DNA from 3 places in the Pseudarthrobacter sp. H2 genome. Region 3 is predicted to be linked to each of the others. Evidence: riboswitches for the same ligand, from Rfam matches in the RefSeq annotation. Region 3 holds a riboswitch; each other region holds the start of a gene.

Evidence for each region. Region 3 has a riboswitch for thiamine pyrophosphate ahead of thiC (phosphomethylpyrimidine synthase ThiC). Riboswitches for the same ligand answer to the same signal wherever they lie in the genome.
Region 1: it holds a riboswitch for thiamine pyrophosphate, as region 3 does, so the genes downstream of both, ACQCSZ_RS25090 (3-oxoacyl-ACP reductase) here and thiC (phosphomethylpyrimidine synthase ThiC) in region 3, are expected to answer to the same signal.
Region 2: it holds a riboswitch for thiamine pyrophosphate, as region 3 does, so the genes downstream of both, thiO (glycine oxidase ThiO) here and thiC (phosphomethylpyrimidine synthase ThiC) in region 3, are expected to answer to the same signal.

What each region holds. Positions count from the first base shown of each region.
Region 1 is NZ_CP189595.1:135,566-145,677, reverse strand. Features, by position in the region: gene ACQCSZ_RS25120 (helix-turn-helix domain-containing protein) at 1-299, shown strand, start outside; partial or broken gene ACQCSZ_RS25115 (transposase) at 603-761, shown strand; gene ACQCSZ_RS25110 (IS4 family transposase) at 886-2,244, shown strand; partial or broken gene ACQCSZ_RS25105 (IS3 family transposase) at 2,257-2,662, shown strand; partial or broken gene ACQCSZ_RS25100 (IS630 family transposase) at 2,689-3,778, shown strand; gene ACQCSZ_RS25095 (relaxase/mobilization nuclease domain-containing protein) at 3,947-4,237, shown strand; TPP riboswitch at 4,525-4,628, shown strand; gene ACQCSZ_RS25090 (3-oxoacyl-ACP reductase) at 4,685-5,449, shown strand; gene ACQCSZ_RS25085 (LLM class flavin-dependent oxidoreductase) at 5,461-6,777, shown strand; gene ACQCSZ_RS25080 (ABC transporter ATP-binding protein) at 6,948-7,775, opposite strand; gene ACQCSZ_RS25075 (ABC transporter permease) at 7,768-8,598, opposite strand; gene ACQCSZ_RS25070 (ABC transporter substrate-binding protein) at 8,662-9,654, opposite strand; gene thiE (thiamine phosphate synthase) at 9,872-10,112, opposite strand, start outside.
Region 2 is NZ_CP189594.1:738,075-748,186, reverse strand. Features, by position in the region: gene ACQCSZ_RS03585 (4a-hydroxytetrahydrobiopterin dehydratase) at 1-79, opposite strand, end outside; gene ACQCSZ_RS03580 (thiazole synthase) at 166-993, opposite strand; gene thiS (sulfur carrier protein ThiS) at 999-1,235, opposite strand; gene thiO (glycine oxidase ThiO) at 1,232-2,587, opposite strand; TPP riboswitch at 2,581-2,713, opposite strand; gene thiE (thiamine phosphate synthase) at 2,740-3,438, shown strand; gene ACQCSZ_RS03560 (ferritin-like fold-containing protein) at 3,488-4,159, opposite strand; gene ACQCSZ_RS03555 (RNB domain-containing ribonuclease) at 4,201-5,721, shown strand; gene ACQCSZ_RS03550 (DEAD/DEAH box helicase) at 6,066-7,820, shown strand; gene ACQCSZ_RS03545 (DNA-methyltransferase) at 7,829-8,701, shown strand; gene ACQCSZ_RS03540 (PHP domain-containing protein) at 8,815-9,660, opposite strand; gene ACQCSZ_RS03535 (aminopeptidase P family protein) at 9,731-10,112, shown strand, end outside.
Region 3 is NZ_CP189594.1:1,267,622-1,277,733, forward strand. Features, by position in the region: gene ACQCSZ_RS05870 (ammonium transporter) at 130-1,497, shown strand; gene ACQCSZ_RS05875 (P-II family nitrogen regulator) at 1,494-1,832, shown strand; gene ACQCSZ_RS05880 (glucose-6-phosphate dehydrogenase) at 1,907-3,295, opposite strand; gene ffh (signal recognition particle protein) at 3,447-5,030, shown strand; gene ACQCSZ_RS05890 (alpha/beta fold hydrolase) at 5,101-5,835, shown strand; gene thiC (phosphomethylpyrimidine synthase ThiC) at 5,934-7,739, opposite strand; TPP riboswitch at 7,758-7,865, opposite strand; gene ACQCSZ_RS05900 (amidohydrolase family protein) at 7,942-9,030, shown strand; gene ACQCSZ_RS05905 (VOC family protein) at 9,107-9,982, shown strand.

The DNA of each region.
Region 1 (10,112 bases), on a different replicon from region 3:
GGTGCACGGCCCGGACCGAGCGCTCCGCCAACGGCGAGTTTTCGCTGTCCGTGGGAGTCCCCTACGCGCAGGTCAAGTGGTTCCGCGGCCGGGACACCATTGAGCGGTCCAAATCCACCTGCCCGGACGAGAACTGCTGCAGGCGGCCCCCGGCCTCGCTGACGTCCGAATGGGCCGGCAACGCCTGGCCTTCCGCGCGCACCCACTCCCACCTGCTCGCCGCCATGCCGCCAGGGGCGTTCCCCGGTGTGGACGAAACCGAGGTCTACTCCTTCCTGCAGGTTCAAGCGAATCGCTGAGACACCGCGACGATGGAGCCCCGGCATCAGAGCCGGAAGGACAAGCGATCATCCTATTGCTGGACGGGAGTGGACAACGCGCGGCTGTGAACTCTGCGGGCTGGTTGCTCTGGCAGGGAGCAGTGCCCCGGACACAGCGACGCCGCCACGACTTCCGGCAGAGTACATTGGACCCTTTTTCGGGATCTGCCCCGGCCCGTCAGTCATCACCTCAAGAACGAGTGGTGCTTCCGCTGAGCTGCCGCGGAGTTCTCGGACAGTGGGCCCTCCTAAAATGGGGGTCTACTGAAAGTAGAGATCAGCATGACCACAGCACGCCGGCGTTTCACCCAAGAGTTCAAAGACGAGTTGTGCCGTGAGGTGATCAATACGTCCAAACCCATCAAGGATGTTGCCACCGCATACGGCGTCGGCCCCGAGACCCTCCGCAACTGGCTGAACAAATACCGCGAGGCTAACGGCAATGCCGTTTGGTTAGGGGGTGCGGTGTGATGTCAAACCGGCGCGGTTCCCGGAAATAGGAGTGCAGCCCTTGTAGAAGTAGTTCTGTCCGCCAAGACCGAGCTACATCACAACAAGGGCTGCAATGCATGATTCTGTCATCAATCACGCGCCCGGGGTATTCGCTCCCGGGCATCTGGGCGAGCTGACCCGGGTCGTTCCGTTCGAGATGGTCGATGCGGCCCTGACTGCCACTGGCCGGACGCAGCACCGGCTCCGGCTCCTGCCTTCACGGGTCGTGGTGTACCTCCTCCTGGCAGGTGTTCTGTTTGCCGGCCAAGGGTGGCGGCAAGTGTTCTCACGCCTTACTGCTGGACTTCCCGGCCCTGTGGTGAGGCCATCGGGTGCGGCGATCACTGAGGCGATGCGCCGGGTCGGAGCAGCACCATTGCGTGAACTGTTCGATCTGCTCAAAGGGCCAGCGGTCACCAGCGCCAGGCAGACGGTGCAGTTCGCAGGCCGTCTGGTGGTCGCGATCGATGGCACCCAGATCCCGGTCGCCGATACTGACGCGAACCGGGTGATGTTCCCCAAACCCCGTGGCGGCCCGAACGGGGAAGCGGGATACCCCATGATCCGGCTGGTCGCACTCGTCGCTTCCGGTACCCGATCGGTGATCGAGGCCGTGTTCGGCAGTGACAGGACCGGGGAACTCAGCTACGCATCCCAGGTCGCGGCCGCGCTACGACCGGGGATGCTGCTGCTCGGAGACCGGAACTTCGCCACCTACAAGTTCTTCACCACCGTCACCGGGACCGGGGCCGGGTTCCTGATCCGCGGCAAGAGCGGAACCGGCGCGATGAAACTCCCCGCCACAACCCGCCTCCATGACGGCTCGTACCTCTCGAACGCCGGCGGCGTGCCGGTCCGGGTCATCGACGCGGAAGTGACGGTCAGGACCGAAGCGGCCACCCGCACCGGCGAATACCGGCTGATCACCACACTGCTGGACCCGCGGGAGGCGCCAGCACAACAGCTGGTGAGGCTCTACCACGAAAGGTGGGAGATCGAGACCGCCTATTGCGAACTGAAATCCACGATCCTGGGCGGGCGGGTGCTCCGAGGCCGGTATCCCGCGGCAGTCACCCAGGAAGTCTGGGCGCTGCTGACGGTCTACCAGGTGCTCCGCACCGCGATGGCAGACGCGATCCTGGACCGGCCCGATATCGATCCCGACCGGGCTTCGTTCACCACCGCGCTCCGGGCCGCCCGCGACCAGATCATTCAGGCCGCAGGGATCATCACCCACAGCACAGTCGACCTTGTCGGCCGCATCGGGACAGCGATCCTGGCCGAACTCCTGCCCGCCCGCCGCACCCGGACCCGGCCCCGCGTGATTAAACGCGCGATCTCCAAATACCGCGCCAAAGGACGCGACATCGACCGGCACACCTATCCCGCGACACTCACCACGAGAATCTTGACCCCCGACCCCAACAGCTAACCAAACGGCATTGAGGCTAACGGGGGCACCGAGACGGACCTGACGTTGCCGGAACGGGCCCGCCTGAAGGAGCTCGAGAGGGAAAATCAGGAGCTGCGAGCGGAGACTCTGTTCCTGAAAAAAGCAGCCGCTTACTTCGCGTGGGAGCAGCGGCAGTGAGCAAGTACGAATACATCGACTCCCAAAGACGGAGCCCGCCAACCTGAATTCGGTTGTGAAGATGTGCCGCTGGCGGGGCGTCTCAACCTCCGGTTTCTATCACTGGCTGACGCGCCCGCAATCGGCGACTGCCACCCGCCGGAAGGCCCTGATAGCGCGGATCCAGCACTATTTCGAGGAGTCCGAAGGCACCTACGGGTATCGCCGGATCCACGCGGACCTCGCGGCGACTATCGAGTGGTGTGTCTCCAAAATAGTTTGTGAGTTTCCTGTTTAACTTGGGTTATGTCTAATCCCGCTCCGCCTCTGGCGTTGACCGATGGTCAGCGTGCCGTACTGGAGGTGCTGTCGAAGTCGCAGACGGCGTCCCATCGTGAGGTGCAGCGGGCACAGGTCTTGTTGATGGCCGCGGAGGGGCTGGCCACCGAGTCGATCGCGAAGGTAGCGGGGACGAGTCCGGGGACGGTGAGGTCGTGGCGTGCCCGGTTCGAGGAGGAGGGCCTGGCGAAGCTGGGGAAGGTCCGTGCCGGGCGGGGCCGAAAGCCGGTGATTCCGCAGTCAAGGATCGATGAGATCGTTGACTTGGCGCGGAACTCGAAGCCGGAAGGGCATACGCACTGGTCGGTGCGGACCATGGCTGCCAGGTCCGGGGTGTCTCCGGCGCAGGTGCAGCGGATCTGGGCGGCGCGCGGGCTGAAGCCGCACCGGGTGGAGGCGTTCAAGCTTTCCACCGATCCGAGGTTTGAGGAGAAACTCATCGACGTGGTGGGCCTGTATCTGAACCCGCCGGAGCAGGCGATCGTGTTGTGCATGGATGAGAAGTCCTCGATCCAGGCGCTGGACCGGACCCAGCCGTCGCAGCCGATGAAGAAGGGCCGGTGCGAAACGATGACCCACGGCTCCTTGCGCAACGGGCACCACGACCCTGTTCGCCGCCCTGGACGTTGCCACCGGCAAGGTGATCGGATCCTGCCTGCCCAAACACCGCCACAGCGAGTTCCTGAGGTTCCTCAAAACGGTTGAGAAGGAAATCCCGGACGGACTGGCCGTGCACCTGATCCTGGACAACTACGCCACCCACAAACACGCCAACGTGCGGGCCTGGCTGGACAAACATCCCCGGTTCCACCTGCATTTCACCCCGACGTCCTCATCCTGGCTGAACCTGGTCGAGCGGTGGTTCCGCGAGCTCACGGACAAGGCCCTGCGGCGCGGCGCCTTCCACTCCGTACCGGATCTGATCGCGGCGATCGAGGGCTACCTCGCCGCCCACAACGATGAGCCCAAGCCCCTCGTCTGGACCGCGACCGCCGACTCAATCCTCGAAAAGGTCGTCCGCGGCCGCGTCGCACTCCAAGCCGTCAAGCAAAACTGAGACAGACCACTAGGACGGCTCCGCCGACGTCCCGGCGACCCGCGCAGGACTCGGGCGCCCGGACCCCCAATCGCTCGCATAGCTCACTCCGTCGACAATGGGAGCCCGCGGCCTCAACTTCCCCGCAGTAAGGGCACCAAAACGGGCGTTTTGGTGCCCTTAGCCAAAATGTCCCTTGCAGGACAGCAGTTCTACGACACGGACGTCGACGGCGGGCACGTCTTCCACTGCTCCCTGGGCCTGGCCGCCCAGGAAGGCTGGCTCGCCGACCAGCAATGGGCGGCCATCGCGAATGATTTCATGCAGAACTTCATGCAGAACATGGACTTCGCCGAGGACGGCGGAAAGGCCCCGGCCTGGTGGGTTGCAGTGCGCCACGGACTGAGCAGGAACGGCAACGACCACCTTCACATCGTGGCCAGCATGGTCCGTGACGACGGCACCAAATGGAACGGCTGAAAGAGCAAATACATGTCCCAACAGGTGGGGTACCAGGCTCTGACGCTTCCGACGCTACCCGCCTCTGAGGTGCGCTGTATGTTGATGCGGTTATTGGAGGTGTCTATTTTGGGGTTTTCAGGGCCGGCCGGTCCACCGGGGGAGACCGGTGCCCGCAGGTACGGGAGGTCCGGTGGTCGCGCCGCGGTGTCCGGCACGGGAGCCGTTTGGGAAACAGTTCGGGCAGGACACGGCGGCAGCACGGTTAGGTGCGGGCGCTGGTTTGGCCGGGGGCGGGTATACTCGCTCCCAGTGACACGGGGTGCCGGGCGGCTTGATTGGCCCGGCTGAGATGACACCCGTTGAACCTGATCTAGTTGACACTAGCGAAGGGATGTCCTGCAACGGTTCGCACGGTCCTGGCGCCCGGATCGCATCCTTTCGCCTTATCCGAAGGTGAAGAAACTGATGGAACTGGCAGAACAAATCGTTCTTGTGACCGGCGGCGGACGGGGCCTGGGCAGCAGTATTGTGCAGGCGTTCGCGGCCCGGGGGGCGCGGGTGGTAATCAATTACCGCCGCAGCGCCGAAGCCGCCGGGGAACTGGCCGCCGGTTATGGCCCCGAGCACGCTGTTGCCCTGCAGGCTGACGTCACCGACGCCGGTCAGGTGTCGGTGATGCTGGAGCAGGCCCGGTCCCATTTCGGTTCCGCCGTCACCACTGTGGTCAATAATGCGCTGGCCGATTTCTCGTTTAACGGGGATGCCCGCTCCGGTGCCGGGGATATTTCATGGGCGGAGTTCGAGGCACAGTTCGCCGGCAGTGTCCGGGGGGCTTTGAACACGACCCAGCAGGCTTTGGAGGGGATGCGCGGCCACGGGTTTGGGCGCATCATCAACGTTGGGACCAATCTGTTCCAGAACCCGGTGGTCCCGTACCACGACTACACCGCGGCCAAGGCCGCCCTGGTGTCATTGACCCGCACTATGGCCAAGGATCTGGGGCAGCACAATATTGCCGTGAACATGGTCTCCGGCGGCCTGCTGCGCACCACCGATGCCAGCGCCGCAACCCCGGAGGAGGTCTTTGACTACATTGCCGCTTCGACCCCCCTGGGTAAGGTCACCACCCCGGCCGAGTTCGCCGATGCCATCTTGTTTTTCGCCTCGCCTTGGGCGCGGTCGGTTACCGGGCAGAACCTGGTGGTCGACGGCGGACTGGTCATGGACTAGGCGGCCTGTCGATGAACGGGAAACGGCAACTGCATTTGAACGCTTTCCTGCTGGGAGCCGGCCACCACGGTGCTGCCTGGCGGCGGGCCGGATCGCCGCTGGAGCAGCTCGGAGAGATCGGTTATTATGAGCGGCTCGCACAAAGCGCCGAACGCGGCCTGTTCGATGCCGTGTTCTTCGCCGACGGGCAGTCCGCCGGTGACGTCGGCGCCGGTCCGAGATGGTTTCTGGAACCGTTGACCGCGCTGGCGGCCATGGCCCGGGCAACGGAGAACATCGGGCTTATCAGCACCGTCTCGGCCACCTTTTATTCCCCTTTTCATGCCGCCCGGTTGCTCGCCTCCCTGGATCACATCAGTGCCGGGCGTATCGGGGCGAACGTGGTCACGTCCATGTTCGATGCTGAAGCCCGCAACCACGGGCTGGAAGCGATGCCCGACCACGGGCAGCGCTACGGCCGCGCTGCAGAGTTCATTGAGGTAGCGCTGGGGTTGTGGGACTCATGGGCTGATGATGCGATGGTTCGGGACAGGGCCGGGTTCTATGCCGATCCGGCCCTGGTCCGGCCGTTGCATCATGAGGGGGGCCACTTCCGGGTGGAGGGGCCCTTGAATGTGCCCCGGGGCCCGCAGGGACGCCCCGTGCTGTTCCAGGCCGGTGCTTCCGGGGCCGGCCGGGACCTTGCCGCCCGGTACGCGGAAGGGATTTACGCCGTGGCCTACGATCTTCCCAGCGCCCAGGCCTACTATGCGGATATGAAACAGCGGATCGCTGCTGCCGGGCGTAATCCGGAGAAGGTAGCGATCATGCCCGGATTGGTGACGTATGTGGGCTCCACCGCGGCCGAAGCCCGGGCCAAACAGGACCGGACGGATGCGCTGCTGCCCACCGCAGAATCCCTGACACGGCTGGGCACGTTCGTGCAGCAGGACTGTACCGGCTGGGAACTGGACGCCCCCGTGCCGTCCCTGCCACCGGCGGCAGAATTTACTGGGCCGCAGGGCCGTTATGCCACCATATTGCGCATTATTGAAACCGAACGTCCCACCGTGCGGCAGTTGCTGGGGCGCCTGGCCGCAGGCGGGGGCCACTGCACCATGGTCGGCACGCCGGAGCAGATCGCTGATCAGATGGAGCTCTGGTTCCGCTCCGGCGGCGCTGACGGGTTCAACCTGATGCCCCCGCTGCTGCCCGATTCCCTGGACGAGTTCGTCGATGACGTCATCCCCGTCCTCCAGCGCCGGGGACTCTTCCGCACCCGCTACACCGCCTCGACGCTGCGCGGGCATCTGGGGCTGGACCGCCCGGCTGTTGGCGCCCCTGCGTAAGAGCGCCACTACGGCAGGGCGGCGGTTCCGATCATCCAATACCGTCCGGGACAGGGTTGCCACAAGCTGGCTTTGTCCCTCGTGAAGACACCGGGCTCCATGCGGGCGTATTGGATAGCCTTCCGTCAGGAACGTCCTTCCTCCCTGGAGTCCCCTCGGGCTTTGTGCTTTCAGGCCCGAGGCCTTCCGTGGGCAGCATCCGTGGTGTCGTTGGGGTTGCCGGGGCGGTGAAGGGTTTCGAGGAGTTGGAGTTCGTAGTGGGCGAACCGGGCCGAAGCCATCGTCGAGAGCTGACGTGGCCTGGGCAGGTCGATGCGGAGGTTTAGGCGCACGGAGGCGGGCCGGGGGCTGAGTACGACGACCCGGTCGGCCAGGTAGATCGCTTCACGGATGTCGTGGGTGATCAGGACCGCGGTCCAGGAGTTGTGGGACCAGACATCTTGAAGCCACGCCTGCATGTCGGTGCGGGTGAGGGAATCGAGGGCACCGAAGGGCTCATCCAGTAACAGGACGTCACGGTCCTGGACCACTGTGCGCAGCAGGGCGGCCCTTTGCCGCATGCCTCCGGAGAGCTCAAAGGGATGCGAGTTCTCAAAACCGGACAGCCCGAAGGCCGGGAAGAGGCTGGCGGCACGTGCCCGCGCGGTCTTTTTGCTTCCACCGCGGACTTCCAGGCCCAGGGCGGTGTTCTGGAGGATGGTGCGCCAGGGAAAGAGGAGGTCTTTTTGCGGCATGTAGGCGAAGTGTTCACGTTCCCCGGTGACGGCGCGCCCATCGATGAGGATTTCGCCGCCGCGGGGTTTTTCTAGGCCGGCCATGATGTTGAACAGGGTGCTCTTTCCGCATCCGCTGGGACCGATGATGGCAACGAATTCTCCTTGTTGTGCGGAGAAGTCGACGTCCTCGATGACGTGCCGGGATTCTCCGCGCCCGAGATCGAAGGATTTGGTAATTGCACGTACTTCGACCCTGGGTGCCGCAGCGGTGGTTTCAGACATGGCGGTTCCTGCGTTCCTTGGAGTGCCAGGGGATGATCAGCCGCTCGGCGGCGTAGGTCAGCAGGAACAGGCCCACACTAAGGAAGGCGGTGACTGCGACTGCTGCCAGTACGAGGTCGGTGCGGAACGAGTTTTTCATCGTGGCCATGTAGATACCCAACCCGTCCCGGGCCCCGATGTACTCGGCGAAAATGGCGCCCGTAACAGCGTAGGCAATGCCGATCCGCAGGGCTGTGAAGAAAGAGGGAAGAGCCGATGGAAGGCGTACATAGACGAATTGCTTCCACCGGTTGGCGCCCATGCTGCGCAGCAGATTGCCCGCGTCACGGTCGGTGAGGTTGAAGCCGTCGATCAGGCCGACGGTCACCGGAAAGAACGTGACCAAGGCGATGACCATGATCTTTGGCATCAGACCGAAGCCGAACCAGATGATCATCAGCGGGGCAATGGCGATGATCGGTATGGTCTGGGATGCCACCAGCAGGGGCATCAGGGCCCGGCGAAGCCACGGTGAGAAGTCGATGGCGACGGCAAGGACCCACGCCAGGGTCAGGGAGACGGCGAAACCGAGAAAGGTTTCCTGCAGCGTCGGCACCGTGTTGGCCCAGATGATCCCGCGCGCCAACCAGCCCTGCTCCACGATCCGCTGCGGAGACGGAAGCACGGTTGGTTTCACGCCGCCGGCCGCGACCGCGCCCTGCCAGGTTGCCAGGAGAGCGAGGACAATCACGGCCGGGGGCACGGCGGTGGTGAGCGTCCTGAACCGGAGGGGAGACCCTGTTTTCCGGTTGCGGCCCGCTCCGTCTCCCGGACCCTCACTCACAGCGTTGCCTTTCTGCCGTTACGGTCCCGCGGCCGGCGATCGGGAAAGGGGAGGGCGCGGCAGCTATTTGCCGGCCAGATACTCATTGGTGAACAACGCCGTGGTGTCAAGGGGTTTGGAGAGGGGTTTGCCGCTTTCATCGGCCAGCAGGGCGGCCTTGTAGAGAAAATCCGCCAGCTGCTTCCACTGATCGGCTGTTTGGGTGCCGACCTGGCCGTCGGCGTCCTTGAGGTAGGAAGCACTCAGTTCTTCCTGGCTCTTGTAGACAAGCTGGTCGTCGGCGAAGATACCGGGGTTGGCGTCAATAAGTATTTTCGCGGCGGCGTCGGGTTCGGCTGCGGCATATTGGTATCCCTTTTGGAGGGCCTGGACGAATTTCCGGGTCACGTCCGGGTGTCCCGTGATCCATTCCCGGTTGCCTTCAATGATCACCGAATACTGGTCCGGCACGCCGTAGTCATGAAGGTTGAAAAACTTCATCGGAGTGCCGCGGAGGGTGGCGTCGGTGCCTTCCCAGGTCTTGAAGGCTGAGGTGAAGTCGACTTTGCCGGCGTACAGGGCTTCGTAGGCGGATGTGCCCAGGGTGACGCGGCTGAAATTGCCTGTTCCGCCGGCGTTCCTGATGGCATCTGCGGCTTCGGTAGGGAACGTGGCACTGGGCCCGGCCGTGCCGAAGGTTTTGCCATCGAGGTCTTTAGGGCTGGTAATGTCCTTCCGGCTGGCCAGGACGCCGATGGCTGTTGCATCGTGCTGGAGCACCGACATGACCGAGGTGTTGGCCACCCCTGCTGCTGCGGCGAACGTAGCCGTGTTTTGGAAGCTGATTCCGAAGTCCGCCGCACCCGAGTTGATGAGGGTGTCGGTGGAGGACTGGCTGTAGGGCAGTACCTGGACGTCGAGTCCGGCGGCGGCGAAATAGCCTTTGTTGATCGCCACGTACAGCCCGGTGTGGTTCGTGTTGGGCGTCCAGTCCAGGGCGAAAGTAATGAGTGTGGTCCCGGAAGAAGCCGGAGTGGGACTTCCTCCCGAACCGGCGCAGGCTGACAGGGCTGCCATGGCGGTAAGGGTGAGGGCGCTGACCGCGCCCACGAGGAAGCGTCGTTTGTTCACGAGAAGTCCTTTCCCCGCGTATGCGGAGCGTTTGCTGGTGCCGGATAGACGGTGGCCCGTTTTCCGCCGGGAATATCCGGCCGCGCGGTGCCGCGATTTAGGAGCGGCGCGGGGGCCGGAGAGGGAGATATGGCTGGGCGGGGTATATGGGCGGTTGCGGTGTTCATTGGGTCCATTCCTTGAGAAACTCTTTGGCGCTGCGGGCAGGGTTTTCGGCGGCACAGATGGCTGATATCACGGCGATGCCGGCCGCTCCGGCGCACCTCAGTGCCCTGACATCGGCCGGGGTTATGCCGCCGATCGCGACGCAGGGCAGCAGCGTAGCGGCAGCGATAGCGGCGAACCCCTGGATGCCCAGGGGTGCCGGATGGTCCGGTTTGGTCGACGTCGGACGGATCACGCCC
Region 2 (10,112 bases), 530 kb from region 3:
GACGGTACCGCCAGTCCGGCAGGCCCGCCAGGGCTTCAGCGACCTGGGGTCCGGTGAGGATGTCGTCCGTGGCTGCCATTGCGGGCTCCCTGCTCGTCGATGGGCTCTTGGGTGATGCGGCTGGCTGACCGGCAGGACCGGCTGCAAACCCAGGAGCGGCCGGACTCAGAGGAATTCGGCCCGGCCTTCCATGGCGGAGGACGCCAGGGCATGCTCGCGGCGCGGAATCCTGCCGGCCGCTTTCGCCAGCCTACCGGCGATGACCGCGTGTTTGAAGGCCTCCCCCATCAGCGCCGGATGCTGCGCCCGGGTCACGGCCGTGGCCAGCAGCACGGCGTCGCAGCCGAGCTCCATCGCCAGGGCGGCGTCCGAGGCCGTGCCGATTCCGGCGTCGAGGACCACCGGCACCGACGCCCGCGAGACGATCAGCGCGATGTTGTGCGGGTTCAGGATGCCCAGGCCGGTGCCGATCGGCGCGCCCAGCGGCATCACCGCGGTGGCGCCGAGGTTTTCCAGCCGCAGGGCCAGCACCGGGTCATCGTTGGTGTAGGCGAAGACCTTGAAGCCGCGGCCCACGAGCTGCTCGGTGGCATCCAGGAGCTCCACGGCGTCCGGCAGCAGGGTGTGCTCATCGGCGATGACTTCCAGCTTGACCCAGTCCGTTTCGAGGGCTTCACGGGCCAGCTCGGCGGTCAGCACGGCGTCCCTGGCGGTGAAGCAGCCCGCGGTGTTGGGCAGCACCCTGATGTTGTGGTCCACGAGCAACTGGAACAGCGAGCCCGTTTCCGCGGGCGAGTAGCGGCGCATGGCCACCGTGGTCAGTTCGGTTCCGGACGCGAGGAGGGCCGCGCCCAGCCCGTCCAGGCTCGGCGCCCCTCCGGTGCCCATGATCAGGCGCGATCCCAGCCGGACGCCGTCGACGATGAACGGATCGGGATCGGCAATGGCGGGGTTCAGCTGAATGGCCGCTGCTGCGGGTGCGGTGTTTTTCATGCCGTTCATCCTCCCTGTACTGCCGTGACCAGTTCGACGTCGTCGCCCTCGGCGAGCGCGGTGCCGTGCCACTGGCTGCGGGGCACCACCTCGGCGTTGCGGGCCACGGCGACGCCGAGCTTCCGGCCGTCGGCGGACCGGCCGTCCGGCGCAAGCATCCGGCCGGTGAGCTGGCTGACCAGCGTGCTGACGGAGGCGCCGTCGGCGACGGCGTGCTCCGCCCCGTTCAATGTGATGTTCATACTGCTTCCTTGCTGCGTTCGGTTTCCTGGGGGTGGTCGGTTTCCTGGGGGTGGTCGGTTTCCTGGCTGTGGTGGTCCGGTCCGGGGAGGTGGGAGAAACGGTCCGGCCGGAAACCGGCCCAGCGCGGGTCGGCCATGCCGTCCAGCAGCTGCCGGCAGATGGCCGCGGCGGCGGGGGTGAGCAGGACGCCGTGCCGGAAGAATCCGGTGGCGATGATCAGGCCCGGGATCTGCTCCCCGGCCCCGTTTCCGGCGGCGGGGAGCGCCACGCGGCCCAGCAGCGGCGCGTTGTCGGGCGTGCCCGGGCGGGCCCGGGCCGTGGCCTCGAGCAGTTCCAGCTCGGCCACCGCGGGCAGCAGCTGCTGGGCATCCCGGAGCAGCTGGTAGACGCCGCCGGCGGAGACCGCCGAAGGGTCCGAGGGAGCGTCTTCGCGCTGGGTCGCCCCGATCACCACGGTGCCATCCTGCCGCGGGACGATGTACACCGGAACGCCGCGGACCAGCCCGCGCAGGGTTGACGTGAGCAGCGGCTGCAGGTGGCCCGGCACGCGCAGCCGGAGGATGTCCCCGTAGACCGGCCGCAGCGGCAGCGTGAGCCCCGCCGGCAGGCCGCCGAGACCGGCGGCACCGAGCCCGTTCGCCACGATGGTCTCCTTCGCGCGGACGGTGCCGCCGCCGGCGAGGCTGACCCCGGCCACCCGTCCGTCCTCCCACAGCAGGGCGGCGGCGCGGCGCGCAACGGCACGGCTCCGGCTCTGGGTTCCCAGCAGGGCCGCCATCCGGGCGAGCAGCCGGCGCGGGTCCACCTGGTGGTCCGCCGGAATGTCGAAGGCGCAGGAAATCCCCGGGCTCAGCAGCGGCTCCCGGCCGCGCGCCTCCCGCACGGTCAGGGGCTCCACCGCGAGGCCGGCGGCCAGCTGGACGGCCCGGAGGTCCGCGAGCGCCCGGCGGTCCGCGGCGTCGGCCCCGACGGCGAGGGTCGGCGTCGTGAGGTAACCGGTTCCGGCATCGAGTTCAGTGTCCAGTCCCCTGTCCAGCCCCGCGGCGAAGGCCGGCCACAGGCGGGAGGATTCGATCATGAGCTCCAGGAGTGCTTCCTCCTGGTAGTGCAGTTCGCTGACCGGGGCGAGCATGCCGGCGGCGGCCCAGCTGGCGCCGCTGCCGGGGGCGTCGTCGATCAGGGCGACGGAGCGTCCCGACCGGATTGCCTCCCAGGCGATGCCGTGGCCGATCACCCCGCCGCCGATTACCGCGGCGTCGTAACAAACGCCGGACGTTGCGTCATCAGCCGCAGCGTCTTCACGCACGGTCGTATCACGCAGTGCCTTATCACGAAGTGATGGTGTGCCCATGCAGGATTCCTTCCCTACGCCGGTACTAGCCGGATCAGGTCAAGCGGTCGGCTCAACGCCCTCTCAGCCCGCCTGTGCCGAACGCCAGTGGCGTACCGGCCGCAGCGGGCTCCCGCGGTATGGGCCCAGTTTAGGGGAACTAGGCTGGTGTCATGAGCAAGGATGCCCTCCACACCACCGCCCGCCTGTACCTGTGCACCGACGCCCGCAAGGACCGCGGCGACTTCGAGGACTTCCTCGACGCCGCCTTCGCTGGCGGAGTCGATATCATTCAGCTGCGCGACAAGACCCTGGAAGCGGCCGAGGAACTCGAACTCCTCGAGATCCTGCACGCCGCCGCCCGCCGCCACGGGCGGCTGTGGGCAGTCAATGACCGGGCGGACATCGCCTCGCTGTCGGCGGCACCGGTGTTCCACATCGGCCAGAAGGACCTCCCGCTGGCGGCGGCGCGGACCTTCCTCGGCAAGGACACCGTGATCGGGCTGTCCACGCACAGCCCGGAACAGGTCGACGCCGCCATCGCGGCCTCGCCGGGCCGCAGCGGACTGGACTATTTCTGCGTGGGACCCGTCTGGGCCACCCCGACCAAGCCGGGGCGCTCCGCCGTCGGGCTCGACCTGGTGCGGCACGCCGCGCAGGCCCTCCGGACCACCCGCGCCGGGGCGGCCGGCAAGGACATGGTGCCGTGGTTTGCGATCGGCGGGATCGACCTCGGAAATGTCGAGCAGGTGCTCGAGGCCGGCGCGCGGAGGATCGTCGTGGTGCGGGCCATCACCGACGCCGATGATCCCGCCGACGCCGCACGCGCCCTGCTCAGCGCCCTCGACGCCGCCGACGCCGCGGACGCCTGAGCGGCAGCGGGGTCAACGGGGCAACGGGACTAACACGACAGCAGCCGGCTCAGCCGGTCAGTCCCAGTTGCGTCATCCGGCGCGAGTGGCTGGCCACGAGTCCGGCCGTCATTTCGCCGGCCGGTTCCCCGGACCGGCCCTCGTCCGCTCCCGTCAGGCCGGCGGGGAACGCGTGCTCAAAGCTCACCCGCTGGGCCTGCGTGAGGGCCTCGCCCAGCAGGCGCCTGGCCCACAGCGACAGCCGTGAGGCCAGCCGCGGGTCGGCCGCCAGGGCGGTCCTGAGGAGTTCCCGCAGGACCGCCGTGGACTCGTCGTCCGAGTGGATCCGCTCCACCAGCTCCCGCGTTCCGGCGTCGGCATGGCGGGCGACGGCGCGGTAGAAATCGGCGGACACCGTGTCGATCACGTAGGCCTTCATCAGCGATTCGTACCAGTCCGCCGGGCGCGTGCGCTCGTGGAAATGGTCCACGGCGGGCTGGAACGGCAGCATCGCCGCCTCGGCGTCGAGACCCATTTCCTCGAGCCTGGCGCGGAGCAGTTCATAGTGCTGGAATTCGATGACGGCGATGCCGGCCAGCACCGCGCGGTCGTGCAGGGTGGGCGAATAGCGGGCGTCGGATGAGAGCCGTTCGAAGGCCGAAAGCTCCCCATAGGCCATCACGCCGAGCAGATCCCTGAGGAAGCTGTTGTAGCGGGCAGGATCGGCCGGGGATGTGCTCATGATCCAAGACTAATGGCGCAAATCGGGCTAATCTGATTTTCGTGTCCCACCATCGTCTGACCCCCAGCGTCTACCAGCAACAGAACCAACTTTCCGCGGCGCTGCGCGCGCTGCGCACCACGCTGGAACTGCCGGGACCGTTCCCCGAGGATGTGCTCCGGGAGGCCGAGGAGGCCGTGGCCGGGCACAAACTGCCGGAGCTGGACCTGACGCGGATCGAGTTTGTGACCATCGATCCGGCCGGCTCCACGGACCTGGACCAGGCCCTGTTCATCGGCCGCTCCGGCGAGGGGTACAAGGTGTTCTACGCCATCGCCGATGTCCCGTCGTTCGTGGCCCCCGGCGGCGCGCTCGACGCCGAAACCCGCCGCCGCGGCCAGACGTTCTACACCCCGGACGGCCGGATCCCGCTGCACCCGGAGGCCATCAGCGAAGGCGCCGGCAGCCTGCTGGCCGGGCAGCTGTGCGCAGCGTTCGTCTGGGAGTTCGAGCTCAATGCCGCCGCGGAGGTGTCCTCCGTGCTCGTGCGCCGGGCCCGGGTCCGCAGCCGGGCCAAGCTCAGCTACCGGGGCGTGCAGGCCGAGCTCGACGCCGGCACCGCGTCCCCGGTGCTGCGCCTGCTCAAGGAAGTGGGCATCAAGCGGGTCGAGCTGGAGCGGCTCCGCGGCGGGGCGAGCCTGAACATGCCCGACCAGGAGATCGCACAGCTGCCCGACGGCGGCTACCGGATCGTCGCGGCCCCGCCGCTCCCGGTCGAGGACTGGAACGCCCAGATTTCGCTCATGACCGGGATGGCCGCGGCCGAGCTGATGCTCAAGGGCAAGGTCGGGATCCTGCGCACCATGCCCGCCCCGGATGAGGGCTCGCTGGCGCACTTCCACCGCCAGACGCACGCCCTGGGCAAGCCCTGGGACGGGACGATGAGCTACGGGGAGTACCTGCGCACCCTTGACCCCACCGATCCCCGCCAGCTGGCGATCGTGCACTCGGCGGGCCTGCTGTTCCGCGGCGCCGGGTACACGCCGTTCGACGGGAGCGTGCCCGGGGATGCGCTGCAGTCCGCCATCGGTGCCGCCTACGCGCACGCGACCGCCCCGCTGCGGCGGCTGGTCGACCGTTTCGTGCTGGTCATCTGCGAGGCGCTCAGCAACGGCACGGACGTTCCGGCGTGGGCCCGTGAGGCGCTGCCCTCCCTGCCGGCGATCATGGCGTCCTCGGACCAACTGGCCGCCAGGCTCGAGCGGCTCTCCCTGGACACCGTCGAGGCGGCCCTGCTGATCAACCATATCGGCCAGGAGTTCGACGCCGTCGTCATCTCCGGTTCGAAACCGGCCAGGAACGGCAACGGCAAGCCGACCGTCGACGACGGCAGGAACAGCGACGGCCGGAACGGCAACGGCAAGAACAGCAACGGCAACGGCCCCTCCGGGATTGTCCAGATTGCCGAGCCCGCGGTGACCGCACGGTGCCCCGGCGAACTGGAATCCGGCACGCAGGTCCGGGTCCGGGTGGTGTCCTCCGATATCGCCATCCCGGAGGTCCGGCTGGAGCTCGTGGGCTGAGCGCCCGCGGCATCCCTGCGCCCGCCGGCGCCGCCAAGGCCGCCATCGCCGGGCCCGCCGGCGCCGCCGCGGCCGGGCCAGTCGAGGTTCCGGGCCGCGTGCAGTTAGACTGGAGAGGTAGAAATGGATGCCCGGTCGTTGATTTCCTTGATTTTTGAATTCAACAAGCCCGCCCCTACGCGATCTTGAGACACACCCGCTGGTCCCCAGTGCCAGCATTTAGATAGCCCGCGATCGGCTTCCACTGGAATTGCTTGCGCGCCTGAGCGTGCTCCGGAACGGCCAGCCGGCCGGCCCCGTAGAGCAAGCGGCGCCAATGCCCAAATGAATAAGGAAACTCCCCAGTGAGTGAATTGCACACGCACCAACTTCTGATCGACGAATCCGGCACAGAAATCATTGAGCCGGAAGAGACCATTATCTCGGACGAAAAGCCGCACGAGATTGCCGAGAAGACCTTCGCCGACTACAACGTCCGGGCGGATATTGTCGAGTCGCTGGCCGACGCCGGTATCACCCATCCCTTCCCGATCCAGGCCATGACGCTGCCCGTCGCCCTGGCCGGCCACGACATCATCGGCCAGGCCAAGACCGGCACCGGCAAGACCCTCGGCTTCGGCATCCCCGCGCTGCAGCGCGTGGTCGGACCGGACGACGCCGGCTATGAATTGCTGCCGGCCCCGGGCGCACCCCAGGCCCTCGTGATCGTGCCGACCCGCGAGCTCGCCGTACAGGTCGCCAATGACCTGCAGAACGCCGCCCGGAAGCGCAACGCCCGGATCGCCACGATCTACGGCGGCCGCGCCTACGAGCCCCAGGTCGAGGCCCTCCAGAAGGGCGTCGAGGTCGTCGTCGGCACGCCCGGCCGGCTCATCGACCTGTACAAGCAGAAGCACCTCGTCCTGAAGAACGTCAAGATGGTCATCCTTGACGAGGCCGATGAAATGCTGGACCTCGGCTTCCTGCCGGACGTCGAGACCCTCATCGCCGGCACCCCTGCCGTCCGCCAGACCCTCCTGTTCTCGGCCACCATGCCCGGCCCGGTCGTCGCGATGGCCCGCCGCTACATGACCCAGCCGACCCACATCCGTGCGGCCGACCCGGATGACGAGGGCCTGACCAAGCGGGACATCCGCCAGCTGATCTACCGTGCGCACAGCATGGACAAGATCGAGGTTGTGGCCCGCATCCTGCAGGCCCGGGGACGTGGCCGCACCATCATCTTCACCAAGACCAAGCGCACCGCCGCCAAGGTTGCCGAGGAACTCGTGGACCGCGGCTTCGCCGCAGCAGCCATCCACGGCGACCTGGGCCAGGGCGCCCGCGAGCAGGCGCTGCGCGCCTTCCGCAACAACAAGGTGGACGTCCTCGTGGCCACCGATGTCGCCGCCCGCGGCATCGACGTCGACGACGTCACGCACGTGATCAACTACCAGTGCGTCGAAGACGAAAAGATCTACCTGCACCGCGTGGGCCGCACCGGCCGGGCCGGCAACAAGGGCACGGCCGTGACCTTTGTGGACTGGGACGACATGCCCCGCTGGGGCCTGATCAACAAGGCCCTGGGCCTGAGCGTGCCCGAACCGGTGGAAACCTATTCCTCCTCGCCGCACCTCTACGAGGAACTCGACATCCCCGCGGGCACCAAGGGCCGTCTTCCCCGGAACAAGCGCGTGCTGGCCGGAGTCGACGCCGAGGTCCTGGAGGACCTCGGCGAGACCGGCAAGAAGAACACGCGCTCCAGCGCACAAAACAGCAGCGGCAGCCGCGGAGCCGGGCGCGACGCCGCCCGCGGCGCGGGCCGTGACAGCACCACTGCCGGCGGCCGCAGCAGCCGCCGCAGCGGCGATGCCAGCGGCGGAAAGGACGGCGCACGCGCCGGGGACCGCCGTCGTCGTCCCGCCGAGGCCGAGGCCGCAACCGTGCAGGCTCCGGCAGCAGCGGCAACGGCAACCGCCAAGGCCCCCGCCGCCGCACCGGTGGAGGTCGACCGGGCCACCCGCGCCCGCCGGCGGACCCGCACCCGCCGCCGCAACGGCGAAGTGGTGACCGGCGACGCGCAGAACCTCGCCCCCCAGCCGAGCAACGCCGAGGCCTAAACACCTCCATGACTGACACCGTCTGGGCGCCGGACGGCAGCAACCTGGTGGTACACGCGGACAACGCGGAGTACCTGCCGACGCTGCCGGACGGCGCCTTCACACTCATTTACGTCGACCCGCCCTTCAACACCGGGCGGGTGCAGCGGCGCCAGGAAACCAAAATGGTCCGCAACGCCGGCGGCGACGGTGACCGGGTCGGCTTCAAGGGCCGGTCGTACGACACCATCAAGGGCGCCCTGCACAGCTACGACGACGCGTTCAGCGACTACTGGTCCTTCCTGGAGCCGCGGCTCGTGGAGGCCTGGCGGCTGCTGGCCGACGACGGCACCCTGTACCTGCACCTGGACTACCGGGAGGTGCATTACGCGAAGGTCATGCTGGACGCGATCTTCGGCCGCGAATGCTTCCTGAACGAGATCATCTGGGCCTACGACTACGGCGCGCGGGCCAAGTACCGCTGGCCCACCAAGCACGACAACATCCTCGTGTACGTCAAGAATCCGGCCCGGTACCACTTTGACAGCGCCGAGGTGGACCGGGAGCCGTACATGGCGCCCGGGCTCGTCACGCCGGCCAAACGCGAGCTCGGCAAGCTGCCCACCGACGTCTGGTGGCACACCATCGTCTCCCCCACCGGCAAGGAGAAGACCGGCTACCCGACGCAGAAACCCGAGGGACTGATCCGGCGCGTGGTGGCGGCGTCGAGCCGCCCGGGTGACTGGTGCCTGGACTTCTTCGCCGGCTCCGGAACGCTCGGCGCCGTGGCCGCGAAACTCGAGCGGAAGTTCGTCTGCGTTGACGAGAACCAGCCGGCCATCGACGTCATGGCCAAGCGCCTCGCCGCCCACGCGACGTTCACCGCGTTCCCGCCGGTCTGACTCCCGCCCCTGACCCCCACCTCCCTGTTGCGCTATCACTTATGGCTGCTATTCAAGCGCCAGAGCGACGTTTACTGATAGCGCAGCGGGCAGGGTGAGGCTGGTTCCCCGGGTCAGCGCACGACGGCGGTTCCGGTGCCCAGTTCCTCGATCCGGGCAAAGACCTCGGGCGAGGTGAGGTTTTCGCCGAGCAGGTTCGGCTTCCCGGCGCCGTGGTAGTCCGAGGAGCCCGTCACGAGCAGGCCGTGCCGCCGGGCGAGGCCGCGCAGGAACTCCCGGCCCTCCTCGGGGTTGTCGCGGTGGTAGATCTCCAGCCCGGCCAGGCCGGCGTCGATCATCTCCCGGTAGGTCTTCTCCCCCACGATCCGGCCGCGGGCGGACGCCACGGGATGGGCGAACACCGGGACGCCGCCGGCTGCACGGACCAGTTCGACGGCGAGCGCCGGGTCCGGGGCGTAGTGCTGCACGTAGTAGCGCGAGCGCGAGGTCAGGATCGAACTGAAAGCCTCGGACCGGTCCCCGACCACGCCCGCGGCCACGAGCGCATCGGCAATGTGCGGCCGGCCCAGGGTGGCCCCGGGCGCCACATGGTGGATGACGTCATCCCAGGTCAGCGGATAGTCCTCGGCCAGCAGGGCCACCATGCGTTCGGCCCGGGTGTGCCGGGCGTCCTTGGCTTTGGTGATTTCCTCGAGCAGTCCGGGGTGGGCCGGGTCATGCAGGTAGCTGAGCAGGTGGACGCTGATGCCTTCCTCCGTGCGGCAGGAGACTTCCATGCCCGGCACTAGGGCGATGCCGTGTTCCCGGGCCGCCAGGGACGCTTCCGCCCAGCCGCCGGTGGAGTCATGATCGGTCAGGGCGACAACGTCGAGCCCGGCCTCCACGGCGGAAACGATGACGTCCGCCGGCGCCTGGGTACCGTCGGACACATTGGAGTGGGCATGCAGGTCAATCCTCACCCCACCAGCCTAGTAGATGTGCAGCGGCACCCGTTGGCCTAAGCCTCGCCGCTGGTGAGACGATGGGACGGTGAACGATGCAGATAACCCCCAGGCCTCCGCTTCCCAGCCCCTCGACGAGCGCGTCAACAACCGCTCGCAGCGTCCCAGCTCCGACGCCTTCAAGGCCTTCATGGCCAGCAACTGGGCGCCGTCCGGGCAGCAGCTGCCCGAACGGGACGCGGTCGCGGGCCACGCCGCCGCCCGGCGCCGGGCCGTTTCACTGCAGTTCAAGGGCGAACGCCTCGTCATCCCGGCCGGCCCGCTGAAGGTCCGCTCGAACGACTGCGACTACCGCTTCCGCCCGCACTCCGGCTTCGCGCACCTCACCGGCCTGGGCGTGGACCATGAGCCCGACGCCGTCCTGATCCTGGAACCCGTGGCGGAAGGCACGGGCGACGACGGCGGGAACC
Region 3 (10,112 bases):
TCTAGTAACAAGCCGGCAATCTAAATCCTCTGCAGGTGAAACACGGCCCCACGAGACTCTTACTAGAACGCAAAAAGGCGTTGGGACAGGCGGGCAACTCCGCACAAAAAGCAAGAGAGGACGTAGACCATGGAACTCACCGCAGGTCTCGTTTGGCTCCTGGTCGCATCAGCACTCGTGCTGTTCATGACTCCGGGCCTGGCATTCTTCTACGGCGGCATGACTCGCGCCAAATCGGCTTTGAACATGATGATGATGAGCTTCGTCGCCATTGGAACCGTGGGCATCATGTGGGTGCTGTGGGGCGCTTCGATGGCTACGAGCAACGAGGACAACTTCTTCCAGATCTTCGCGAACCCGTTCAGCCACTTCGGGCTGCACAACTTCACCGACCCGGCGGATCTGCTCAAGGTAGGCTACGCAGCCACCTTCGCCATCATCACGGTGGCACTGATCTCCGGAGCGGTCGCCGATCGCGCAAAGTTCTCGGCATGGGTTATCTTCACCCCCATTTGGGCCACCCTCGTTTACGCGCCGATGGCCTTCATGGTCTGGGGCGGTGGACTCTTCTCCAAGGACGGCTGGTTTGGTCAGACGTTCGCTCCGGTGATCGACTTCGCCGGTGGCACCGTGGTCCACATCAACGCCGGCGTGGCCGGCCTCATCCTGGTCCTGATCATCGGTAACCGCAAGGGCTTCGGCAAGGACCCGAACCACCGCCCGCACAACATCCCGTTCGTCATGCTGGGCGCCGCAATCCTCTGGTTCGGCTGGTTCGGCTTCAACGCCGGTGCCGCTGCCACGGTTGAGCAGGCCGGCCTGATCTGGATCAACACGCTCGCCGCCCCGGCTGCCGCAATGCTCGGCTGGCTCGCCGTCGAACGCTTCCGCGACGGCCACCCGACGTCACTGGGTGCCGCATCGGGTGTTGTCGCCGGCCTGGTCGCGATCACCCCGGCGTGTGCCAACGTCTCCCCGATCGGTGCCATTGCCCTGGGCGTTGTCGCCGGCGTGGCGTCCGCCCTGGCTGTCGGCCTGAAGTTCAGGTTCGGCTATGACGACTCGCTCGACGTTGTGGGTGTCCACCTTGTCTCCGGTGTCGTCGGCACCGTCGCAATCGGCTTCCTCGCCACGCCGACCCAGGGCACGGCAGGTCTCTTCTACGGCGGCGGCACGACCCAGCTGGTGGCACAGGCCCTCGCTGCAGTCTTCTCCATCGTCTTCACCGCGGTGATGACTTTCATCATCGCGTTCCCGATCCACAAGACCATGGGCTTCCGGGTCTCCCAGGAGCAGGAAGCGGTGGGCGTGGACCTGAGCCTGCACGCAGAGACCGCCTACGAGTTCGGCGTCGGCGGCCACGGCGGCAGCTTCCAGCCGCTGCATGATCTGATCACCGGAAAGCCGCAGGCCGGGGACGCAACAGCCACCGGTACGGCGGACGCCCCGTCCGACGGCAATAAGGCCGCAGCAGGCAAGGAAAGCGTGGGCGCATGAAACTGATCACAGCGATCGTCCGTCCGGAGAAGCTCGATTCCATCAGGGAAGGGCTGGAGGCCTACGGCGTGCAGGGCCTCACGGTCAGCGCGGCGAGCGGCTACGGCCGGCAGCGCGGCTACACCGAGGTGTACCGGGGCGCCGAGTACAACGTGGACCTGCTGCCCAAGATCCGGGTGGAGGTCCTGGCCACCGACGAACAGGCGAACGACATCCTGGATGTCATCATCGCCAGCTCGAACACCGGCCGGGCCGGCGACGGCAAGGTCTGGACGGTGGATGTGTTCGAGGCGGTACGGGTCCGCACCGGTGAACGCGGACCGGCCGCCATCTGAGCGGATGCCGGGACAGCGGGCCGGATACCTGGAAAGGTATCCGGCCCGCTTTTTCGCTGCCCGCCCGGCGGCGGCTACGCGGGCCAGTCCCCGGGGCCCGGGCTCCCGGCGGGGTACTCCTGGAGCGGGACGCTGCCGCGCGCCCAGGCCTTCAGTACCGGATCCACGATGCGCCAGCACTCCTCCGCCGTGTCAGCCCGCACGGACAGCAGCGGATCCCCGGTGAGGACTCCCTGCAGGACTTCGCCGTAGGGCAGCAGCTCCGAGTCGCTCAGCTCGGCCTGCAGCGTGATCCGGTCCAGGCTCAGGACGTCACCCGGGCCGTTCACGTCGACGTCGAACGCCAGCGTGTCCGGGCCGAAACCGATCCGGAGCTGGTTGGGCGCGTCCACCCCGGTGAACCCCTTCGGCAGGTGCGGTGCCGGCCGGAACGTCACCACCGCCTCCTTGCGCCGGTTCCCCAGGGCCTTGCCGGAACGCAGGATGAACCGGACGCCCTTCCATCGCCAGTTGTCGATCTCCACCTGGACCTCGGCCAGCGTCTCGGTGCCGCGGGACGCGTCCACGCCGGCCTCCTTGGCATAATCGGGAACCTTCCGGCCGCCGATGGTCCCTGCCGCATAGCGGGCGCGGCGCGTGCTCCTGGCGTAGGGGGCCTTGATGCTGCTGGCGCGCAGCACGGTGGCCACCGCATCGCGGAGATCCCGCTCGTGCACGGAGGCCGGCGGCTCGATCGCCAGCAGCGCCATGATCTCGAGCAGGTGGCTCTGGATCATGTCGCGCAGGGCGCCGGCGCCGTCGTAATACCGGGCACGTCCCTCCAGCGCCAGGTCCTCATCGAAGATGATCTCCACCGTCTCAATGTGCTCCCGGTTCCAGACCGGCTCCAGGAAGTTGTTCGCGAAGCGCAGGCCCAGGATGTTCAGCACCGTGGCCTTGCCCAGGAAGTGGTCCACCCGGTGGATGTGGTCCTCCGGGACCAGCGCGGCCAGCGTCTGGTTGAGCCGGCGGGCGGACTGCTCGTCCGAGCCGAACGGCTTCTCCATCACCAGCCGGGTCCCGGCAGGCACCTGCTCCGGGGCCAGCGCCTCGCACGCCAGCTGGCTGATCCGCGGCGGCAGGGCGAAGTAGACGGCCACCGGGCCCTCCAGCCGCGCCAGGAGCCCGGCCAGCTGGCCCCCGGCGGTGACGTCCAGCCGGTGGTAGGTGCTTTCCTGGCGGATCCGCTTCAGCTCCCGCTTGCCGTAGGCGTCGGCCTGGGAGTTCTCGTCCGCGAAGGACTCCTCGATCCGGTCCAGCCATTGTTCCGGCGTCCAGGGGTCCGATCCCGCGCCGGCGAGGGCAAGGCCGTCTGCGTGCCCCCGGGCCACCAGCCTGGCCAGTCCGGGCAGCAGGAGCCTGCCGGTGAGGTCGCCCGAGGCGCCCAGGATGAGCAGGGTTTTCACTGTTGTTTGGCTGGTCACCCAGCCAGCATGCCATCTTGCAGGCCTGACTTGGTACCCTAGATAGTCGAGTCCCGTTGTCGAGGCAGTTCGTTCCGGCGAACATCAGTCGCGACGCTGGCGTGCCGGACCGGCCGCCATCTGTAGATCCACTGAAAGAAGTGCACGGCGCGTGTTCAATTCACTCTCTGACCGGTTGACAGCAACCTTCAAGAACCTCCGTGGCAAGGGCCGCCTGACCGAGGCGGACGTTGACGCCACGGTCCGCGAGATCCGGCGCGCCCTCCTGGACGCCGACGTTGCCGTTTCCGTCGTGCGGGAGTTCACCGGCCGCGTGCGCGAACGTGCCCTCGGCGCCGAGGTTTCCGGGGCGCTGAACCCGAGCCAGCAGATCGTGAAGATCGTCAACGAGGAACTCGTCGAGATCCTCGGCGGCGAAACCCGTCGGATCCGCCTGGCCAAGACCGGGCCCACCGTCATCATGCTCGCCGGCCTCCAGGGCGCCGGCAAGACCACCCTCGCCGGCAAGCTGGCCAAGTGGCTCAAGGGCCAGGGCCACAGCCCCATCCTGGTGGCCTGCGACCTGCAGCGCCCCAACGCCGTCACCCAGCTGCAGGTGGTCGGCCAGCGCGCCGGCGTGCCCGTGTTCGCGCCGCACCCGGGCGCCACCTCCGAACTGGAGCACCCGAGCGGGGACCCGGTCGCCGTCGCCCGTGCCGGCGTCGAGGAAGCCAAGCGGACGCTGCACGACGTCGTGATCGTGGACACCGCCGGACGGCTCGGCGTCGACGCCGAAATGATGGAACAGGCCCGCCAGATCCGCCGGGCCATCGTTCCCAACGAAGTCCTGTTCGTGGTCGACGCCATGATCGGCCAGGACGCCGTGAACACGGCGATGGCGTTCGACGACGGCGTCAACTTCACCGGCGTCGTGCTGTCAAAGCTCGACGGCGACGCCCGCGGCGGCGCCGCGCTGTCGGTCGCGTCGGTGACCGGCAAGCCCGTCATGTTCGCGTCCACCGGCGAAGGCGTGGACGACTTCGAGCTGTTCCACCCGGACCGGATGGCCTCGCGCATCCTCGACATGGGTGACGTGCTCACCCTGATCGAGCAGGCCGAGAAGTCCTGGGACAAGGACGAAGCGGCCCGGATGGCGAAGAAGTTCGCCGACCAGGAAGACTTCACCCTGGACGACTTCCTGTCGCAGATGCAGCAGATCCGCAACATGGGCTCGATGAAAAAAATGCTCATGATGATGCCGGGCGCCCAGAACATCCGGCAGCAGCTGGAGCAGTTCGACGAACGCGAGATCGACCGCGTCGAGGCGATCGTCCGGTCCATGACGCCGCACGAGCGCGTCGCCCCCAAGATCATCAACGGCTCCCGGCGCGCCCGGATCGCCCGCGGTTCCGGCGTGCACGTCTCCGACGTCAACGGCCTGCTGGAGCGCTTTGCCCAGGCCCAGAAGATGATGAAGAAGATGGCCGCCGGCGGCGGGATGCCGGGCATGCCCGGAATGCCCGGCATGGGCGGGGGAGGGGCCCGGAAGGGTGCCAAGAACGCGCCGAAGAAGAAGGCCCGGTCCGGCAACCCGGCCAAGGCAGCGCAGGAACTCCGCGACGCCGAGGCCCGGCGGGCCGCGGCACCCAAGGCCCTGCCCACGGGGGCCGCGTTCGGCCAGCAGGGCGGCGACTTCGATCCGTCCCAGCTGAACCTGCCCAAGGGCTTCGACAAGTTCCTCGGCGGCAGCAAGTAATTTCCGGGCAGGGCGGCAGGAGCCGTATGTCGGCGGCCCTGTTCGCGGACCCGTGCCATAAGGTTAGAGCATGTTCAAGCAGCGCGTAGTCTTCGTCCACGGGGAAGGCCGCTTCGGTGCCGCCGCGTGGCCAAAGCAGCACGGGATGGCACTCAACTACGACGCGCTGTTCCTGCGCCGGCACGGCTTTGACGCCGTCGCCGAACCGCTCGAATCCGACTTCGCAGCCGACGCCGCGATCGTGCTCGGCGCGCTGGCCGACGACGGCCGCGGCGCCGCCGGCGGACACGTCGTCGCCCATTCGCACGGGGCGATCGCCGCGATGATGGCCGCCGTCGAACGGCCCGACCTCGTGCAGTCCCTCACCCTGGTGGAGCCGGCCTGCCTCTCGCTCACCGCCGAACTGCCGGCCACGGCGGCGCACCGGGCCATCCTGCAGCCGCTCTTCGACATCCGCCACGAGCTTGGGGACGAGGATTTCCAGCGCGAGTATGTCCGGCGGGCCTTCCCCGCGGGCGCGCCCGGGACCGCGACACCGGAAGCCCGCCGGGAGGCCCGGCGCCTCCGCCTGCAGGCCCCGGGCTGGGAGGCGCCCCTGCAGATCGTGCCGGGAGTCCCCACCCTGGTCCTGACCGGCGGCTGGGAACCCCTGTACGAGGAAATCGCCGGCTACCTGCGCGAGACCGGGGCCCTGCACCGCATCGCGGCGGGAGGGCACCGGCCCCAGGATTCGGCCGAAGGCGACCACTTTGTCCGCTCCTTCATTGCCGGGGTCAGCCGGCTCCAGCACGCCCAGGCGTCCTGAACCCGCCGCTCCTGAACCCGCCGCCCCAACTGGGTCGCAGTTGATGCCGTTATGGGCGCCCATAACGGCATCTGCTGCGATCCAGTTGGGCGGGTCCGCTAGCGCTGCGCCGGAAGCTGCAGCTCCGGCAGATAGACCTTGCCGCCCGCGGCCAGGAACTCCTGGCTCTTTTCCAGCATCCCTGCCGCCATCTCGGCGAGCGCTTCCTGGGCCTCTGCCGAGCCGTATTCGTCACGGATGTCCTGGCTGATCCGCATCGAACAGAACTTCGGGCCGCACATCGAGCAGAAGTGCGCCGTCTTGGCCGGCTCCGCCGGGAGCGTCTCATCATGGAAGGCCTCGGCCGTCACCGGGTCAAGGGACAGCGCGAACTGGTCGCGCCAGCGGAACTCGAAGCGGGCCTTGGACAGGGCATCGTCACGCTCATGGGCGCCCGGATGTCCCTTCGCCAGGTCGGCGGCGTGGGCGGCGATCTTGTAGGTGATCACGCCCGTCTTGACGTCGTCCTTGTTCGGCAGCCCGAGGTGCTCCTTGGGCGTGACGTAGCAGAGCATCGCCGTGCCGTAGCGGGCGATCTCGGTGGCGCCGATCGCCGAGGTGATGTGGTCATAGCCGGGGGCGATATCGGTCACGAGGGGCCCGAGGGTGTAGAACGGGGCGCCCTTGCAGAGCTCCTGCTGGCGCTCCACGTTTTCACGGACGAGGTGGAACGGGACATGGCCGGGCCCTTCCACCATGACCTGGACGTCGAACTCCCAGGCCCGCTGCGTGAGCTCGGCAAGGGTGTCCAGCTCGGCGAACTGCGCGGCGTCGTTGGCATCGGCCGTCGCACCGGGCCGCAGCCCGTCCCCGAGGGAGAACGCGACGTCGTACTTGGCGAAGATTTCGCACAGCTCGTCGAAGTGGGTGTAGAGGAAGTTTTCCTGGTGGTGTGCCAGGCACCAGCCGGCCATGATGGCACCGCCGCGGGAGACGATTCCGGTGACCCGCTTGGCCGTCAGCGGCACGTAGCGGAGGAGCACGCCGGCGTGGACGGTCATGTAGTCCACGCCCTGCTCGCACTGCTCGATCACGGTGTCCCGGTAGATTTCCCAGGTGAGGGCGTTCGCGTCGCCGTTGACTTTTTCCAGCGCCTGGTAGATCGGCACGGTGCCGATCGGGACGGGCGCATTGCGGATGAGCCACTCGCGGGTGGTGTGGATGTCATCACCCGTGGACAGGTCCATGACGGTGTCCGCGCCCCACTGTGTGGCCCACTGCAGCTTGTCGACTTCTTCCGCGATGGAGCTGGTGACCGCCGAGTTGCCGATGTTGGCGTTGATCTTCACGAGGAAGGCCTTGCCGATGATCATCGGCTCGGATTCGGGATGGTTGATGTTGTTGGGGATGATGGCCCGGCCGGCCGCGACTTCGCTGCGGACCAGCTCCACGTCGCAGTTCTCGCGTAAGGCCACGAACCGCATCTCCGGGGTGATGACGCCGTCCCGGGCGTAGCGCATCTGGGTCACCGTCCTGCCGTCGACGGCGCGGCGGGGCACCGGCCGCGCCCCGCGCCACTCGGCGGATGCCGCGCCGCGGCGCACGGCCGACCTGCCGTCGTCGAGCAGGTTCCGTTCCCGGCCGCTGTACGGTTCGGTATCTCCCCGGGCCTCAATCCAGGCCTCCCGGAACGGCTCAAGCCCCAGTACGGGATCGCTGCCGGGGCCTGCCGTCCGGTAGATCTGGAACGGCTCGTTCTGCTGTCCGTTCGGGGACGGCTCCAAGGCAATCTCGGTCACCGGAACGCGGATCCCCGTTGCATCGTCAGAGATGTACGCCAGCGAGTGTGACTTCAAAGACTGGGTTTCTTCCCTGCCGGACGCACTGCGGGCTTCTTCTTGGGCCGGCCCGTTCTGGACAGGCATCAGCTGTGTTTCTTGCGTATTCACGGAATACTCACTTCCTTCGCCGGCATTACCCGGACAGGTTCAACGGTCGCAGGCCGCGTCAGCCCGATCTCAGCCCCTGCAGGGGCACCCGTGTGGTCGTAGACGAAGCTACCACAGGCAGCGGAGCCACTCCGGGTATGACGGCGCGCCGGCCGCCGGGCCGATTAGGCTTTAAGGCATGAGCAGGATCATTGAATTCAGCGGCCCGGTCCTCACCAGCGCCGAGCGGGAGCACCGCGGCCTGTGGTCCGTCGACGGCGTGCTGACCTTCCACCGTCCCGCCGCGGCGCCGGACCTCGTACTGGACGGCTGGGTGATTCCCGGGCTGGTCGACGCGCACTGCCACATCGGGCTCGGCCCCGGCGGGGACGTCCCGGAGCACGTCGTGGAGGAGCAGGCCGCCACGGACCGCGACGCCGGCACACTGCTCGTGCGCGACGCCGGGGCCGTGCATGACACCCGCTGGCTGCAGCAGCGCACGGACCTGCCGCGCATCATCCGCTCCGGCCGCCACATCGCCAGGACCGGGCGCTACCTCCGCGGCTTCGCCGTCGAGGTGGAGCCGGAGAACCTCGTCGAGGCCGTGCGCAAGCAGGCGCTCGCCGGCGACGGCTGGGTCAAGCTCGTGGGCGACTGGATCGACCGCGGCGCCGGGGACCTGGCACCGTCCTTCCCCGCCGCCGTGCTCAAGGACGCCGTCCGGGCCGCCCACGATGAAGGCGCCCGCGTGACGGCGCACTGCTTCGCCGAAGACACCCTCGATGACATGCTCGACGCCGGGATCGACTGCATCGAGCACGGCACCGGCCTGCTGCCGCGGCACCTGCCGCGTTTCGTGGAGCAGGGTGTGCCGATCGTCCCCACGCTGATCAACATCGCCACCTTCCCGGACATCGCCGCGCAGGCCGCCGCGAAGTTCCCCCGCTACGCCGCGCACATGCGTGCCCTCTGGGAGCGCCGGAGCGAACGGATCCTGGAGGCCTTCGAGGCCGGCGTGTCCATCTACGCCGGGACGGACGCCGGCAGCGTGATCAGGCACGGACGGATTGCCGATGAAATCCAGGCCCTGCACGCCGCGGGCCTCCCGGCACGGGCTGCCCTCGACGCCGGCGCCTGGGCAGCACGCGCCTGGCTCGGGGCCGACGCCATCGCCGAAGGCGCCAGCGCCGACGTCCTGGTCTGCGCCGAGGACCCCCGGGCCCGGCTCGAAACCCTCGGCGAACTCAGGCACATCGTGTTGAGGGGAGAACTCCTCCACCAGGAATAAATTGAAGCTTCAAGTAATTTAACAGTATGACAAGGTCATCGACAGTCGGTGGCCACTGAACCCCGGAGCGTTCAAAATGACTGCTGAAGCCACCACCCAGGACCTGCTTCCCGCCGCACTCACCATGGGCACCGTGATGCTCAAGGCCGGCGACATGAAGCTCATGACGGACTACTACCAGCGCGCCCTCGGCCTGGACATCGTCGCCGAGCAGGACGGCGGCCTGTACCTCGGCCGCAAGCAGAAGCCGCTGGTCCACCTTGCCCCCGCACCCGGGCTGCCCGTCCCGGCCCGCGGCGAGGCAGGCCTCTTCCACACGGCCTTTCTCTTCGATGACCAGCCCGCCCTGGCCGCCACCGTGGCCACCGCGGCGCAGTACGCGCCGCAGTCCTTCACCGGCAGCGCCGACCACCTCGTCAGCGAAGCCTTCTACTTCAACGACCCCGAGGGCAACGGCATCGAACTGTACTGGGACCGGCCCCGCGAGGCCTGGTCCTGGGAGGGCAGGAACGTCGTGATGGACAGCCTGGCCCTGCCGCCCCAGCGCTTCCTGCAGCAGTTCCTCACCGAAGAGTCCGTCTCCGGACAGCGCGGGACCGCCGCCGGCATCGGGCACGTCCACCTGCAGGTGGGCGACGTCGCCTCGGCGCATGACTTCTACGTCGGCACCCTGGGCTTCGAGAAGACCGCCGGCTGGCACGGCCAGGCGCTGTTCGTCTCCGCCGGCGGCTACCACCACCACATGGCCATGAACGTCTGGAACAGCCGCGGCGCCGGCCCCCGGCGCGACACCCTGGGCCTGGGCGAAGTGCTGATCGAGGTACCGTCCGGGGACGACGTCGGAGCGCTCGCCGACCGCCTCAAGGTCGCCGGCGTCCAGTCGCACCACACCGGGGCCGAGCTGCGCTTCGAGGACCCGTGGCGCAACCGCATCCGCGTCGCCGTCCGCTGACGCTGACTGCGCCGTCGTCCGCTCACGCGGGCCGGCTGGGTTAGGCTGGCAACCGGACCGCCGGCCGCACCTCTGACTCCGGTCGCGAGGGCGGCGGCGCCCGCCGGCCGGGCCCCTCCGCCGGCAACGC